Regions from separate parts of the Holdemanella sp. genome, predicted to be linked through region 2. Evidence: riboswitches for the same ligand, from Rfam matches in the RefSeq annotation. Region 2 holds a riboswitch; the other holds the start of a gene.
What was found. A riboswitch is a leader RNA that binds a small molecule or an ion and turns the genes downstream of it on or off. The one in region 2 is predicted to bind thiamine pyrophosphate.

Region 1 (8,707 bases), on a different contig from region 2:
TTCCGACTACAATCGAGCTATCGCGAAAAGTAATGTAGAACTCTTCTTCTTTACCATCATACTCTTATTATTTGTATTACTGGGTTGTTCTTACTTTAGTCAAAGATATCTAACACCTATCTTAAAAGGACTTGAACAACTACGAAAAGACAAAAAGAACCAAACGCGTTATTCCGTTCAGGAAATTGATGACTTATTAGATTTTCTATCGGTCCAAGACTATGAAGTCGAAAACAAGATGTTAAGTTTAGAACTTGAGATGCAGGAAAATTGCAAGAAGCTTGAACAAATTGAAAATGAACATGAACTCATTCAAAGAGAATATGATAAGGCAAAGGTGGAAGTTGAGCGTCTGGCAAAAAAACGTGAAGCCGATGTAGATGAAGAAGAATATAAACGTTTCCTTGAATGTCTTGCGACACTGACACGCAAAGAAAAAGAGATCTTAAATCTTTATGTGAAGGGATATTCAAGTAAGGATATTCTAGAAACATTAAATATTACAGACAATACATTAAAGTATCACAATCGTAATATTTATAGTAAGCTTGGTGTAAAATCAAGAAAACAATTGTTGATGTACATGACATTATTAAACAACAAAAGGAGCTAAATTAGCTCCTTTTACTGTACATAGCGCTTTAAATAATCTACATCTAAAATTAAGATTTTATGATATACCATCGTAATAACGTTTTCTTCTCTTAACCCACGCAAGATACGATTGACACTGTTTCTTGTGGATACCCCACAGAAATTGGCAATATCATCGTTCGTGATTTGCAGATCAATAAATACACCTTTTTTAACTTGTCTACCAAATAATGGAATCAAATGATAGATAAATGCACACACAGCTCCATTTTTCCCATTCATTGTCATGAGTTGCTGGCGATAAATAGCTTCGGTCATCTTTTTACGATAATACGAATCTATATATACCTGTAATTCTTCATTTTCTTTCACATATTGTTCAAACAATTTTCTGTTGATTCGATAGAAAGTTGCCGTATCACTTTCGATACGAGCATGAAATGATGCCGTAGTCATTTTATTGATTTCATCTTTCAACAAAGAAATCATATCCAGACCTTTTAAATAAGTGATATTGAATTCACGCCCATCACATAAAACAATACTCACTTTCACAACACCATCTTTTAATACGTAAATATCTTCTTGGTCGTGTCCATCCATCATCAAATATGTATGTTTCTTTTTTGTGACTTCAGGAAGATTCTTTTCTTCAAGAAAATTTAAAACTGACTCACTCATAAATAACCCCTTCTCAATACATTTAATTATAACATACTCACTAAGCCCAATTTAGTAACATATGCTATGAGAGAATATAACATTTAAACGTTACACACTTAATATATCATACTTTTATAAACAACACACAACATCAACTAATTTCTGCAAATAATTGTTAAAAAATATAAACGATGTAAAACAATACAATTATAAAATATCAATATTCTCCCCAGATAGAGCTTTATTCATACTTCTTACAGCACAAAATTTACCACACATACTACAAGTATCACTATGATCATCTTCTGGCATACGAGATTGACGAATTGCTTTTGCGGTTTCTGGATCTAGCGCACACTCAAATTGTGCATCCCAATCTAGATTCTTTCTTGCGTCAGCCATCTTGTCATCGATATCTCGTGCTCCTTTAACACCTTTGGCAATATCAGCCGCATGTGCTGCAATCTTAGAAGCAATGATTCCTTGTTTTGTATCTTCGACATTTGGTAAAGCCAAGTGTTCTGCCGGTGTCACATAACATAAGAAGGCTGCTCCTGACATAGCTGCAACCGCACCACCAATAGCCGCTGTAATATGATCATAGCCTGGCGCAATATCTGTAACTAATGGGCCTAACACATAGAATGGAGCGCCCATACAGATTTGTTGCTGAACCTGCATATTGGCCGCAACCTGATCTAATGGAACATGTCCAGGTCCTTCCACAATAACTTGTACGTTATGTTCCCAAGCACGTTTTGTAAGTTCTCCTAAACGAACCAATTCTTCGATTTGACATACATCTGTGGCATCTGCTAAACATCCAGGACGACAAGCATCTCCTAAAGAAATCGTCACATCATATTTTTCACAGATATTCAAAATTTCATCATAATATTCATAGAATGGATTTTCTTCTCCTGTCATAGACATCCACGCAAAGACTAAACTTCCTCCACGAGAAACAATATTCATTTTACGTTTGTGTTTTTTGATTTGATCAATCGTCTTTCTTGTGATTCCACAATGCAAAGTCATAAAGTCCACACCATCTTTGGCATGTAACTCGACTACATCTAAGAAATCCTTTGCGGTTAATGTATTTAAATCTCTTTGGTAGTGAATCACACTATCATATACAGGTACAGTACCAATCATAGCTGGACATTCAGCTGTTAATTTTTGGCGGAATGGTTGTGTATTTCCATGACTTGATAAATCCATAATTGATTCTGCACCAAGATTTACGGCTGCCATAACTTTTTCCATTTCGACATCATAATCTTTACAATCTCTAGAAACCCCTAAGTTTACATTAATCTTTGTGCGAAACATACTTCCCACACCTTCAGGATTTAAAGATTTATGGTTTTTATTGGCCGGAATTACGACCTTACCACATGCGACTAACTCTCTTAGTTCTTCTTCTGTCATTTTTTCTTTTTGGGCTACAATCTTCATTTCTGGCGTAATAATTCCCTTACGCGCAGCATCCATCTGAGTGGTATATGTAGCGCCTGTACTTACTGTACTTTCATTTGTGTTCATTTTAAAATCTCCTTTTCCAAATGATTATTTAACGTGACAAAAAGTGGTGCTCCCATTTTGCCACCAAAAAAAGTGAGCAACCAATATAGGTATACTCACACTAAAAAGACAAAGTATTTCCCTACGTTGGCATTATCCAAATCAGGTTATAGGTCGAAAGTCACACTTTCCTCTCAGCCTGTACTACAAGCTCCCTTTTTTTATTTACATCTAAGTTATACACTAATTCTAAAAGATAGTAAAGGAATATAACATTTATTTTCGAACTGGCTTTTCTTCTTTATCCCAAATTCCAATCCCAGTAATGGCACAAATCATTGAGAAAATAGGAACGATAAAGATAAACCATGCGTATGGAATATAAGCTGTTGAGCATCCAAGTACGCCCATGACATAAATTGTCGCAACACCCCAAGGAACGATAGGCGCAGATAATGTCCCAGAATCTTCGAGTGTTCTAGATAATACTTTACGAGAAATATTCATATCTTCATAAGTCGATTCAAACGTTTGTTCAGTTACAATGATAGATACTGTTTGTCCGCCAGCTGTTAAGAAGTTCACGACATAACAATATACTAAAGTGACAAATACTAATACTGTACGATTCTTGATAAATTTTAAAAGAACATTTTTTGCCAAAACATCCAAAATACCAGTAGACGTTATGACAGCGCCCATTACACTGGCAACCATAAATGTCACTAATAATTCAGACATAGAAAGTACACCACCACGATTCAACATAGGATCAACAATGGATACACCCGTTTCAATGCTGAAACCATTAAAGGCATAGTTCATTAAATCAACAAAGTTTACCCCTTGAAATACCATCGCAAAAGCAGCAGATACAACTACAGCTAAGCCCATTCCTAATAAGGAAGGTAATTTAAATACAGAAATCAAAATAACTAGAATGGCAGGTAAAATCAATAGAATATTGATATTGAAATGTTTAGATAATGTGTCTAAAATCAATTTTTGTTGGGCAAGATCCATACTTCCACCACTATAATACAAGCCGGCAATTGTAAATAAGATCAAAGCGACTACAGCTGCAGGAAGTGTTGTATACTGCATAGAATGAATGTGATCATATAAAGGTACTTTACTTACACCACTCGCTAAATTGGTTGTATCTGATAAGGGCGACATCTTATCTCCTAACCACGCTCCAGAAACGACGGCCCCCACAACTAATGGTACGGGAATACTTGTAGTTGCGGCAATTCCCACCATCGCAAGACCCATAGTTGCCACAGAACCAAAGGATGTTCCTGTAAATTCACTCGTTAGGGCACAAAGGACAAAGGCTAGAGGTACTAAGATCTTCGGTGAAATCACTTGCATACCATAATACATCAATGATGGAACGGTTCCACCGGCCATCCAGATTCCTACAAGCATACCGACCATAATGACAATCAAAAATGTCGGCATACATTCAGCCGCTGTTTTAATAATATTCTGTTCCACTTCACTCCATGGAATATTTAAAAGTTTTGTGGTAATAACCGCAACGATCACACCCGCAAATACAGATAGTGTTGTATTGCATCCTAAGTTGATCATAATGATCAATACGGCAATAATAGCCAAAAATGAAACCACCGCAAATAGGGTTGTTGGCTGTTTTCTTTCTTTATTCATTTCAAATTTCCTTCTCTTTCATCTATAACAATTCATCCTTCAAAAAGTCTAGAGCCCCTTTCATTCTTGCTTCTCTAAACACAAATGATTTAAAGCGATGCTCTGCTCCTTTGACAATAATACATTTTGCTCTTTCCTTAAAAATTTCTTTATACTTGTAACTACACTCACACGAAGCTGTAATGTCTTGATCTCCATGAATGGTACAAACATTTTTATCAAACAATGAAGCCTCTTTATAAGGATCAAGTGTACAGGCATCTTGGTAAAATTTAAGGCTCAACTTCAATCCTTCCACATCCGCACATCCATCTTTTTCAATGTTTGAAACGTCCTGGCCACACAAAGTCAAATGTTTTTTCAAGTTGTAAACTAAATCTGGTGCAGGACACCATAACGACAATGCTTGAACTCTTTCTTTACATTGTCCCGCCACCATACTCGCTACGCATCCTCCTAGACTACATCCGTGAAACGCAATCTTTTTAGAATCGACAAAATCTAACGATTCCACATAATTCAACATGGCTTTCGCATCCAGAATCTCACTTGAAATAGTCATATCTTCAAAGCGTCCATCGCTTTCTCCGCTGCCATTCATGTCAAAGCGAACACTCGCAATACCAGCATCACACAATCTTTGAGATAACTCATTATGCACAAAATTTATTTCATTGCGATCATCACAAAATCCATGAAGTAGAATGACCATAGGCACTTTAGAACTTACATTGTCTGGCACATGAAGCATACCTCGCAATGTCAATCCATCCCGCTTAATTTCTACGTACTTCTGCATATATTTCCCTCCGTTTTGGGTATAATACCACAAAAAATATAATTTGTTTATACTTTTTTAACACATGTATACATTTTGAATACATCAATAGCCTCTTTGTTCATCAAGAGGCTATTTTTTCTTATATATTGTTGCGCTGTATCCTTCCACTTTTTTACTTTGATACATTGCCATATCGGCTCTGCAGTATAATTCATCAAAGGTCAATTCTTCTTTTCCATCATAAATGCAAGCGCCTAAACTTATTATAATCGGATGATCTTTTATAGATTCAATTTGGATTTGTTTCAAATTCTCGAACAAACGTTTAAAGAAAGCATTGGCACACTTACGATCCGTAACACCTGGAATAAATAACGCAAACTCATCTCCACCAAGACGCATGACTACATCTTTATCACGACACGATTTTTGTAGCGTATGCGCAATCGCAACAATGACCTCATCCCCAGCCATGTGCCCATACGTATCATTAATGGATTTAAATTTGTCACAATCCACTAAACACATCATGCCACTGACTTTGTTGTTTAAAACGCGCTCAATCATCTTCTCTCCACTACGACGATTTGAAATTCCCGTCATTGTATCTGTTTGAGCTAAATATAATAATTTGTCTTCTCGCTTCTTTTGATCATCAATACACTCCACACAATATAGAACATGGAGTAAACTTCCATCCTCATCATAATCAACCGGAATAAAACGGGATCGACACCAGCCAGAAAGCTTACCATAGAAAACACTATCTATGGATTTTTTGCCTTGAAGTCTTTCTTCTAATGTCTCAAGATCCATAAATTCAACTTCTCGATCTACATAATCAGCTTGACAGAATTTTCGATGAATCTTACAAATATGATCCGTAAAATTATCTTCTATATCATAAATTTCATGTTTTCCTAAATACGTTAGAATTTGCGGCTCCATTTTCACAATATGAAAGCGATTGGTTTTCACATTGATATAATGCATAGAAGTATAGATTTGTCCCAAGGCTGAATAGCCACTTAATTTTGCCTCACGTTTGGACTTATTTTGTGAATTACAAATCTTTAAAAAAGAGATGACTAACGTTGCGATCATATCTAAGAATGTAGTTAAACCCAAATGATCATCAATCGGTGGATTGTCCACGCCAAAGAAACCACTGATTTCATTTTTATAGCGAATTGGACATACCACAAGACGCTTAACATTTTGAATCTTTAACGTATTATATGTATACACATGCTCATTTTTTATCGTTTCAACATCACGAATGATCACATTTTCTTTCTTATCAAAAGCTTTGTACCACCAATCGATGATATCCATATCAACGCCTTGTAGATAATCAATTTCACTTTCAATGCCTTGACGGCACCATTCATATGTATTATCGGTCACATGTTCTTTTTTATTATCTTCAAAAATATAAATTCGATCACATCCAATATGTTTTCCAAAAAAACGAATAAACTCATCGATCTGTTCATCCGGTGTATCCAACATAAGCGCAGAACGCAATGCTTCATTGATGACCAATTCATATCGTATGATTGCCTGCATATAGGACCTACCTTTCATTTATTCAATTATATCTTTAACTTGGTTATATTTTAGTTATTTTTTTCGAATAATTACCAATCGCTTCAATTACTTTTTCCATCGCCAAAGGCTTAGAAAAATGCTCAGTCATCCCCACCTTTTTGTACGTTCAATATCATCCCCAAATGCATTGGCTATCATCGCTAATATAGGTACAGAATCGGTCCGTTCATATGTCTTTTTAAAGCCATTCGACAACTCAAACAGGCAGACATGACTTGCCAAAGAACACATGCCTAGATATTCTAATAAATCAGGAATACATTTGCGTATTTCTTCTTCACTCGTTGCCTGATTGATGATTGCGATCACATCTAAAATATGATTGATATCTGCTACTATATTATTTGTCATAATTCTAGCCTTTTTCTCACTAATCATAATTGTAACAAATCTAACCCATAAAGAAAAGAACCACACATAATGGTTCTTACTTACGCTTTTCTATTTTAATTTCCATAACCGATCAACAACACCACAAGTTCGAACACTTTTGAGGGCAACATCGATTGCATTCATATTTGTGCCAAGAAACAAGAATTGCCACCCATATTTTTTCTCAAACTCAATCATTGAGTTAAATCCACCAATCGTATCCTTTTCTAAACCATGCATCGATCCACTTCAATCGATAATAAAAACAATTTCTGCACAATTTTTTCATCACTTGGCTACAGTATAGCTTTTATCACAACCAAAATGATTGTCAAGAAAGCGACATATAAAGCAATCTAAAAACACTCGTGACTTTAGTCATGAGATGAATTAAATTGGTAGATGTTAGATAAATAATTAAAAAATAAATATAGTACTTTAATTATATACATATGTTACAACATGAATTCAAAGCATTGGTTTGTGGTATTCGCAATCGCATCTACTTTTAATTTTGTGATATCTTAACGTATGATTTTTAATGGCATAATCTTTTAAACAAGAAAAGAGCTTGATCAAGCTCTTAGTTTCTCAATAAAATCTTCTTGTTTTAAAGGCTTTGAATAATAGAAGCCTTGAATCATATCACAATGCATTTCTTTTAAACAATCCTTTTGTTCTTTACTTTCAACACCTTCGGCAACAACCTTCATATCCAGTCCATGACCTAAATCAATGGCTTGTTGCACAATTTTCTTTCCACGTACTTGATCTATATAATCAATCAGGCTCTTGTCTAATTTTACAGTGCTAAAGTTCAACTCATTTAATGACGTCAGTGAAGAATAGCCTGAGCCAAAATCATCCATATGAAGTTTGAATCCTGCTTTTACCAATTGATCTGTAATTTCAAGAATCTTCTCTGAATACAATGTCGCAGATTCCGTTAATTCAATTGGAACACATTCAAACGGAATTTGTTTCTGATTCACAATATCCACATAATGCTCCACAACATCATTAAAATGAATACTGGCACGAGAAAGGTTAACCGAAATAGGAACCATAGGAAGTTTGTTTTCCATTCTTTCTTTTTGGAACTGACAAACATTCTCAAATACATATTCATCCAAATGAACAACTAATCCATCACTTTCAAACAATGGAATAAAGGCTCCAGGTGAAATCAATGTACCATCGGGTTTTTGCCAACGAACCAAAGCTTCAGCACCCACAATGTTTTCTGTATTCACATCATACTTTGGCTGATAATACACTTTGAATTCTCTATTCGCAATCGCAGATTTAAAGTCATTTTCCATCTGTCTTTGCGCTAACTGATTTTGATTCATTTCATCTGTATAAAAGGCCACATTGGTCTTAAAATCTTTGGAAATACTCTTTTCTGCCATCAATGCACGGTCACAAATAATAGGAATAGAAAGGCTTGTATCTATATCTTCATAAATACCCACCTTAATACGA
Region 2 (5,566 bases):
AATATGAGAGATATACCTATAATAAAATGGAAGCTGAAACTATGATTACCGAAGTGTATTTATTATGTTATCCAGTAAGGCTATCTCCAATTGAAGAGGAGTATAAGAAGTCAAATCTTCGTGTTTTACATCCAAATCGAAATTATACAGTAACATCTATTTTAGTCTGTTTCTTCTTTATGTGTTTTGTTGGATGGATCTGGGAAGTGAGTCTATCAATGATTAGCTATGGATGTTTTGTGAATCGCGGCGTTTTACATGGCCCGTGGATTCCTATTTATGGTTTTGGCTGTGTTTTGATTTTACTTTTATTAAAACGATTTAGAATGCGTCCCAAAGTTGAATTTAGTATGGCCGTACTTCTTTGTGGATGTATTGAATACTTTACTGGTTTCTTTTTAGAGCTTACGCATAATGGTCAAAAATGGTGGGATTATACAGGCTACTTCTTAAATCTTCATGGAAGAATTTGTGCGGAAGGCTTATTGGTGTTTGGCATTGGTGGTATGGCTTTTGTCTATGTGATTGCGCCATTAATTGATAACTGGGTTAAAGAACACTTAAATAAAAAATTATCTGCTGCATGTTTGGTTTTACTTCTTTTATTTGGTGCAGATGTTGTTTATTCGCACTTTGAACCTAATGTAGGAGAGGGTGTGACTCAATGATAAAAAAGTTAAATGGAAATCAAATCAAGATGATTGCGATCATTGCGATGTTTATGGATCATTTCGCAACTACATTTTATCCGAATTATGAAAAGTATTGGTGGCTTTTATTGATTCATTTAATTGGACGAGTGGCAGCACCTATCATGTGGTTTATGGTGGTTGAAGGCTATACACATACGCATTGTTTAAAGAAATATTTAGAAAGATTATTGATTTTTTCAATTATCGCTCACTTTGCGTATAACTTCTGTTTTGGCATTTCTTTGATTCCATTAAAGGATTCTATGCTAAATCAGACAAGTATTATATGGCCATTATTCTTGTCTGTGATTGGTTTATGGGTGGAAGATCAAGAATGGAAAGACGTAAAGAAAATAGGTTGTATTCTAATTCTTTGTTTATTGGCATTTCCAAGTGATTGGTCATGCTTTCCAGTTCTTTGTACAAACCACATTTATAAAAATCGAGGGAATTTAAAGAAACAAGTATTAGGTATGGCTTTGTATATTTCTATGTATGTAATAGTCTATTGTTTATGTATTGATGTGGTTTATGGTTTGTTGCAGTTTGGAATTATTTTAGTCTATCCAATTATGTCTTTATATGATGGAACAAGAGGAAAGAGTACTTTTATGAAATGGTTCTTCTATTGGTTCTATGTGGGACATTTAGTTTTGTGTGGATTGATTCGTGTAATGATGTAGAGGTAAAGAATGGATGAGTAAAAAAGTACGTAGAGTGCCAGTTATTCTGGATGCAGGAGAAATTAAAGATTTACCACAGGAAGATATACGAATGATTTTAAGAGGGGCAGATGCATTGATTTCAACTGGTGGAAGAAGTATGCTGGCTAAAATATTAAAGGGTTCAAAAGATAAAAAGATATTCGAGTATAAATTAAATGAATGTCCTGCTTATGGGTATTATCATGATATGAAGTTAGATGATATCAGTAAATGCATTGATTGGATGATTAAGAAAGATTATCTTAGAATTGAATATGATTATCGTCTACCTTTATTGGTATTTTCTGAAAAAGGATGGCAAATAGAAAAAGAAACATTTGCCCAAGAACTTTACCAAAGAATGTGCTTAGATGTAGAAGAAAAAAAGGCACGTGTCCTATTTGAAATGAAAGAAGTGAATAGACAAGTTGTCATGTGCGTGCTTGATAAAATAGAGAAAGATGGAACAAAGGAATTTCTACCTTACTTAGAAGCATGGAAAATGTTGGAAGTGAAAAAGGTTGCGGCAAGAATTGCAGAAGTAGAAAAGAAGATAAGTAAGCGTATATAGAGGTGTAAAATGAAAATATTAATATTTGGGATGGGTAACATTGGAAAGAGTACCGTTGGTGAGTTGTTGGCAAGAAAAATAGGTTACGATTTTATCGATATGGATACGAAAATCAAAGAGAAATATGGTACGATGCTTGGGTTTCAAGATGAATATAATGATCAATATGAACGTGATGAATTGCGAGCAGAAATGATTTCATCTTGGATCAAAGAAAATGAAAATGTAGTCATTGCCCTAAGTCCTATTGCGTATTTAGATGCATATGAAGATTTCTTTGAAGATTCAGATATTATTTGTTTCGACTTAACAGATCGAGCTGAAAATATTTTTAAACGCTTGGAATTTACGGATGATAATGATAATCTTTTGCACATCCCTCAATCGTATCTAAATAAGCATAAGGCGTATTATATGCATGAAATACAGGCGGATTTTGATTATTTCCATACTTTATATGCATCAAAAATGGATTCGATTTCGATGGATGGTAAAAGTTTAGATGAAATTGTTGAGGATATATGCAAGAAATATAAATTAGTATAAGATTGTGATATAATCAATGGGCAAGTAAAAACATACATGACAGGGGTGCAAATGCTGAGAAAAAACCTTATTACCTGATCTGGTTAATTCTAGCGTAGGGAGTCATATCGATTGATGGTGGCACTCTAGGGTGCCTTTTTTATTTGGAAAGGAGCTAGTGAATGAAGAAAAATCGTAGAATTGTCATGCCGTTGCTTGTGTTTATTCTAGTGATTGGTGGCTGGGAATTATATGTGCGTGTATTTGATATTTCACTTTATATTTTGCCAAGTCCATCAAAAATTATCAGTGCACTTATTGAGAATTTTGACATTCTAATGCAACATTCGCTTGTTACGTTGGAAGAATCAATCTTAGGATTGTTGATTAGTACTTTCTTTGCGATACTTATTTCAATTTGTATGGATCTATCGAAAACATTTAAGACAAGTATTTATCCATATTTGATTGTGACACAAACCGTTCCTATTATGGTTTTAGGTCCGTTGTTTTCAATTTGGTTTGGATTTGATTTATTGCCCAAAGTGTTGATTGTCATATTTATGTGTTTTTTTCCGATTGCGATATCCTTTACGGATGCCTTGTCACAAGTGAGTGAAAAAGAAATCAATTTATTAAAAAGTTTTGGTGCCAATCTATTTCAAATCTATAAAATTGTTAAGATTCCATCGGGTGCCATTGGCTTATTTTCAGGATTAAAGGTAGCGGCTACCTATTGTGTGGGCGGAGCTATTGTAGGTGAATGGCTTTCAAGTAGAGCAGGACTTGGTTACTATATGCTTCGTGTAAAAAACGGATATATGTTAGATAAAGTCTTTGCGTGTGTATTGATGATTATATTTTGGAGCATTCTATTGAATTTAGGAGTGACTCTATTGGAAAAAATATTATTTCCACATTTACGAAAAGGAGAAAGAAAATGAAAATTTTAAAGGCTATGTGTGCAGCTGCTGTTGCGTTAAGTTTAGTTGGCTGTGCTCAAACATCAAATTCTGATAAAGAATTGACAAAGGTTACATTGATGTTGGATTATACGCCAAACACAAACCACACTGGTTTCTATGTAGCTAAAAACAAAGGATATTATAAAGAGGCTGGTTTAGATGTAGATATTATTGAACCAGGTGATAATGCGACAACTTCAATGGTTGCGGCAGGAAAAGCTGATTTTGGAGTTTCTTACCAGGAAGATGTTACGTATGCTCTAACGAGTGAAGATCCACTTCCAATTAAAACAATTGCGACAATTATCCAGCACAATACTTCAGGATTTGTTTCTTTAAAGAGCGCAAACATCAATTCTGTAAAGGATTTTGAAGGAAAAACATATGCAGGATGGGGAGCACCAAGTGAAGAAGCCGTCATTAAAGCGGTTATGAACGAAGCGGGTGCTGATTTTAGTAAGTTAAACATCGTAGGATCTGATGGGTCTGGTATTGCAGGACTTAGTGATGAAGTTAGTAAAAATAAAGTGAACCTTGGATGGGAATTCTATGGTTGGGCAATTATCAAAGCGTTACAAGATGGATATGATTTAAACTATATGCCATTAGCGGATTTAGATAATCGTTTGGATTACTATACTCCGGTTATTATCACCAACAAAAAGATGATTAAAAAGAATTCAGATACAGTTAAAAAATTTATGGAAGCTACTAAAAAAGGATATGAATATGCGATTGATCATCCAAGTAAAGCAGCTGAAATCTTACATGAGGATGCATTGTCAGATACAGATTTGAAATTCCTTAAAGAAAGTCAAAAATATTTAAGTAGTCAATATGCCAAAGATGCAGATTCATGGGGTGTTATGAAAGATTCTGTATGGGATAATTATACAGATTTTATGTATGAAACAGGATTGATCAGTCAAAAGATTGATGCGAAAGACCAATATACTAACGAGTTTGTGAAATAATGAAGCTATATGTTGAAAAGCTAAATCTTGAATTTTCAGGAAAAGAAATATTAAACGATATTTCTTTTTCTATTCAAGAAGGTGAATTTGTTTCCATTCTAGGGCCAAGTGGATGTGGTAAATCCACCATTCTGAATGTATTGGCAGGATTAATTGAAGATTATTCTGGCTCTGTATTTGTGGATGATGAACCAATTACAGGTATTAGTAGTCATTTTGCGTATATGCCACAAAGTGATTTATTACTTGAATGGAGAACGATTTTAGATAATGTTTGTTTGTATGGCGAAATCAATCATGATAAATCAATCAGACAACGAGCTTTAAAAGAATTTGAAACATTTGGTCTTTCTGGTTATGAAAACGCATATCCATCGAGTCTTTCAGGAGGAATGCGCCAAAGAGCTGCCTTTTTGAGAACTTCTTTGTGTAAAGCGGATATTCTTTTATTAGATGAACCATTTGGAGCGTTGGACGTTATTACTCGAAATGATATGCAAGATTGGTTGTTACAATTAAGAAAGAATTATAATCGTACTACTTTATTAGTTACACATGATATTGATGAAGCTTTATATTTATCGGATCGTATTTTGATTTTATCGAATAAGCCAAGTCATATCTTGCAGGAAATAGACTTATCTAAAGAAAAGAAATCGAGGGATTGGTTATTTTCACAAAGTGATTTGAAGAAACAAGTTTATGAATTGTTGAAGGGTGAAAATCATGCATGATGCACATTATCATTATTCAAAAGAAATAAATGCGCTGCAGAATGAATATGGAATTTCTGGTATTTGTAACGTCGCAAATGAAATAGAATTTGAACTTGTCCATCAAAAGCAGTTGTTCTATTCTTGTGGAGTACATCCTTGGAATGCAAGTTTAGATACATTTGAATCCATGCTTCCTTTGTTAAAAAAGGCACCTATCATTGGCGAAATCGGCATGGATAGTGTATGGTGTGATTTGGATTTAAATATTCAAAAAGAAGTGTTTGAAAAACAGCTTCAGCTTGCACATGCTTTAAATAAACCAGTCATTCTTCATACGAAGGGTCAGGAAAAAACAATACTTGAATTGATTCGTAAATATCCAAATACATATGTTGTACATTGGTATGGATGTATGGATT

Region 1: linked by a shared signal. The riboswitch ahead of thiC (phosphomethylpyrimidine synthase ThiC) and the one ahead of ACZQCL_RS05595 (ABC transporter permease) in region 2 are both predicted to bind thiamine pyrophosphate.

The regions. Positions count from the first base shown of each region.
Region 1 covers NZ_DBMEXE010000007.1:10,622-19,328, reverse strand. The annotation lists partial or broken gene ACZQCL_RS00880 (helix-turn-helix transcriptional regulator) at 1-613, shown strand, start outside; gene ACZQCL_RS00875 (Crp/Fnr family transcriptional regulator) at 625-1,275, opposite strand; gene thiC (phosphomethylpyrimidine synthase ThiC) at 1,465-2,805, opposite strand; TPP riboswitch at 2,907-3,012, opposite strand; gene nhaC (Na+/H+ antiporter NhaC) at 3,061-4,458, opposite strand; gene ACZQCL_RS00860 (alpha/beta hydrolase) at 4,481-5,257, opposite strand; gene ACZQCL_RS00855 (sensor domain-containing diguanylate cyclase) at 5,369-6,808, opposite strand; gene ACZQCL_RS00850 (hypothetical protein) at 6,935-7,228, opposite strand; gene ACZQCL_RS00845 (hypothetical protein) at 7,292-7,462, opposite strand; gene ACZQCL_RS00840 (two-component system response regulator) at 7,798-8,707, opposite strand, start outside.
Region 2 covers NZ_DBMEXE010000095.1:285-5,850, forward strand. The annotation lists partial or broken gene ACZQCL_RS05575 (putative ABC transporter permease) at 1-668, shown strand, start outside; gene ACZQCL_RS05580 (TraX family protein) at 665-1,375, shown strand; gene ACZQCL_RS05585 (RQC-minor-1 family DNA-binding protein) at 1,389-1,967, shown strand; gene ACZQCL_RS05590 (shikimate kinase) at 1,977-2,513, shown strand; TPP riboswitch at 2,545-2,631, shown strand; gene ACZQCL_RS05595 (ABC transporter permease) at 2,675-3,436, shown strand; gene ACZQCL_RS05600 (ABC transporter substrate-binding protein) at 3,433-4,431, shown strand; gene ACZQCL_RS05605 (ABC transporter ATP-binding protein) at 4,431-5,165, shown strand; partial or broken gene ACZQCL_RS05610 (TatD family hydrolase) at 5,158-5,566, shown strand, end outside.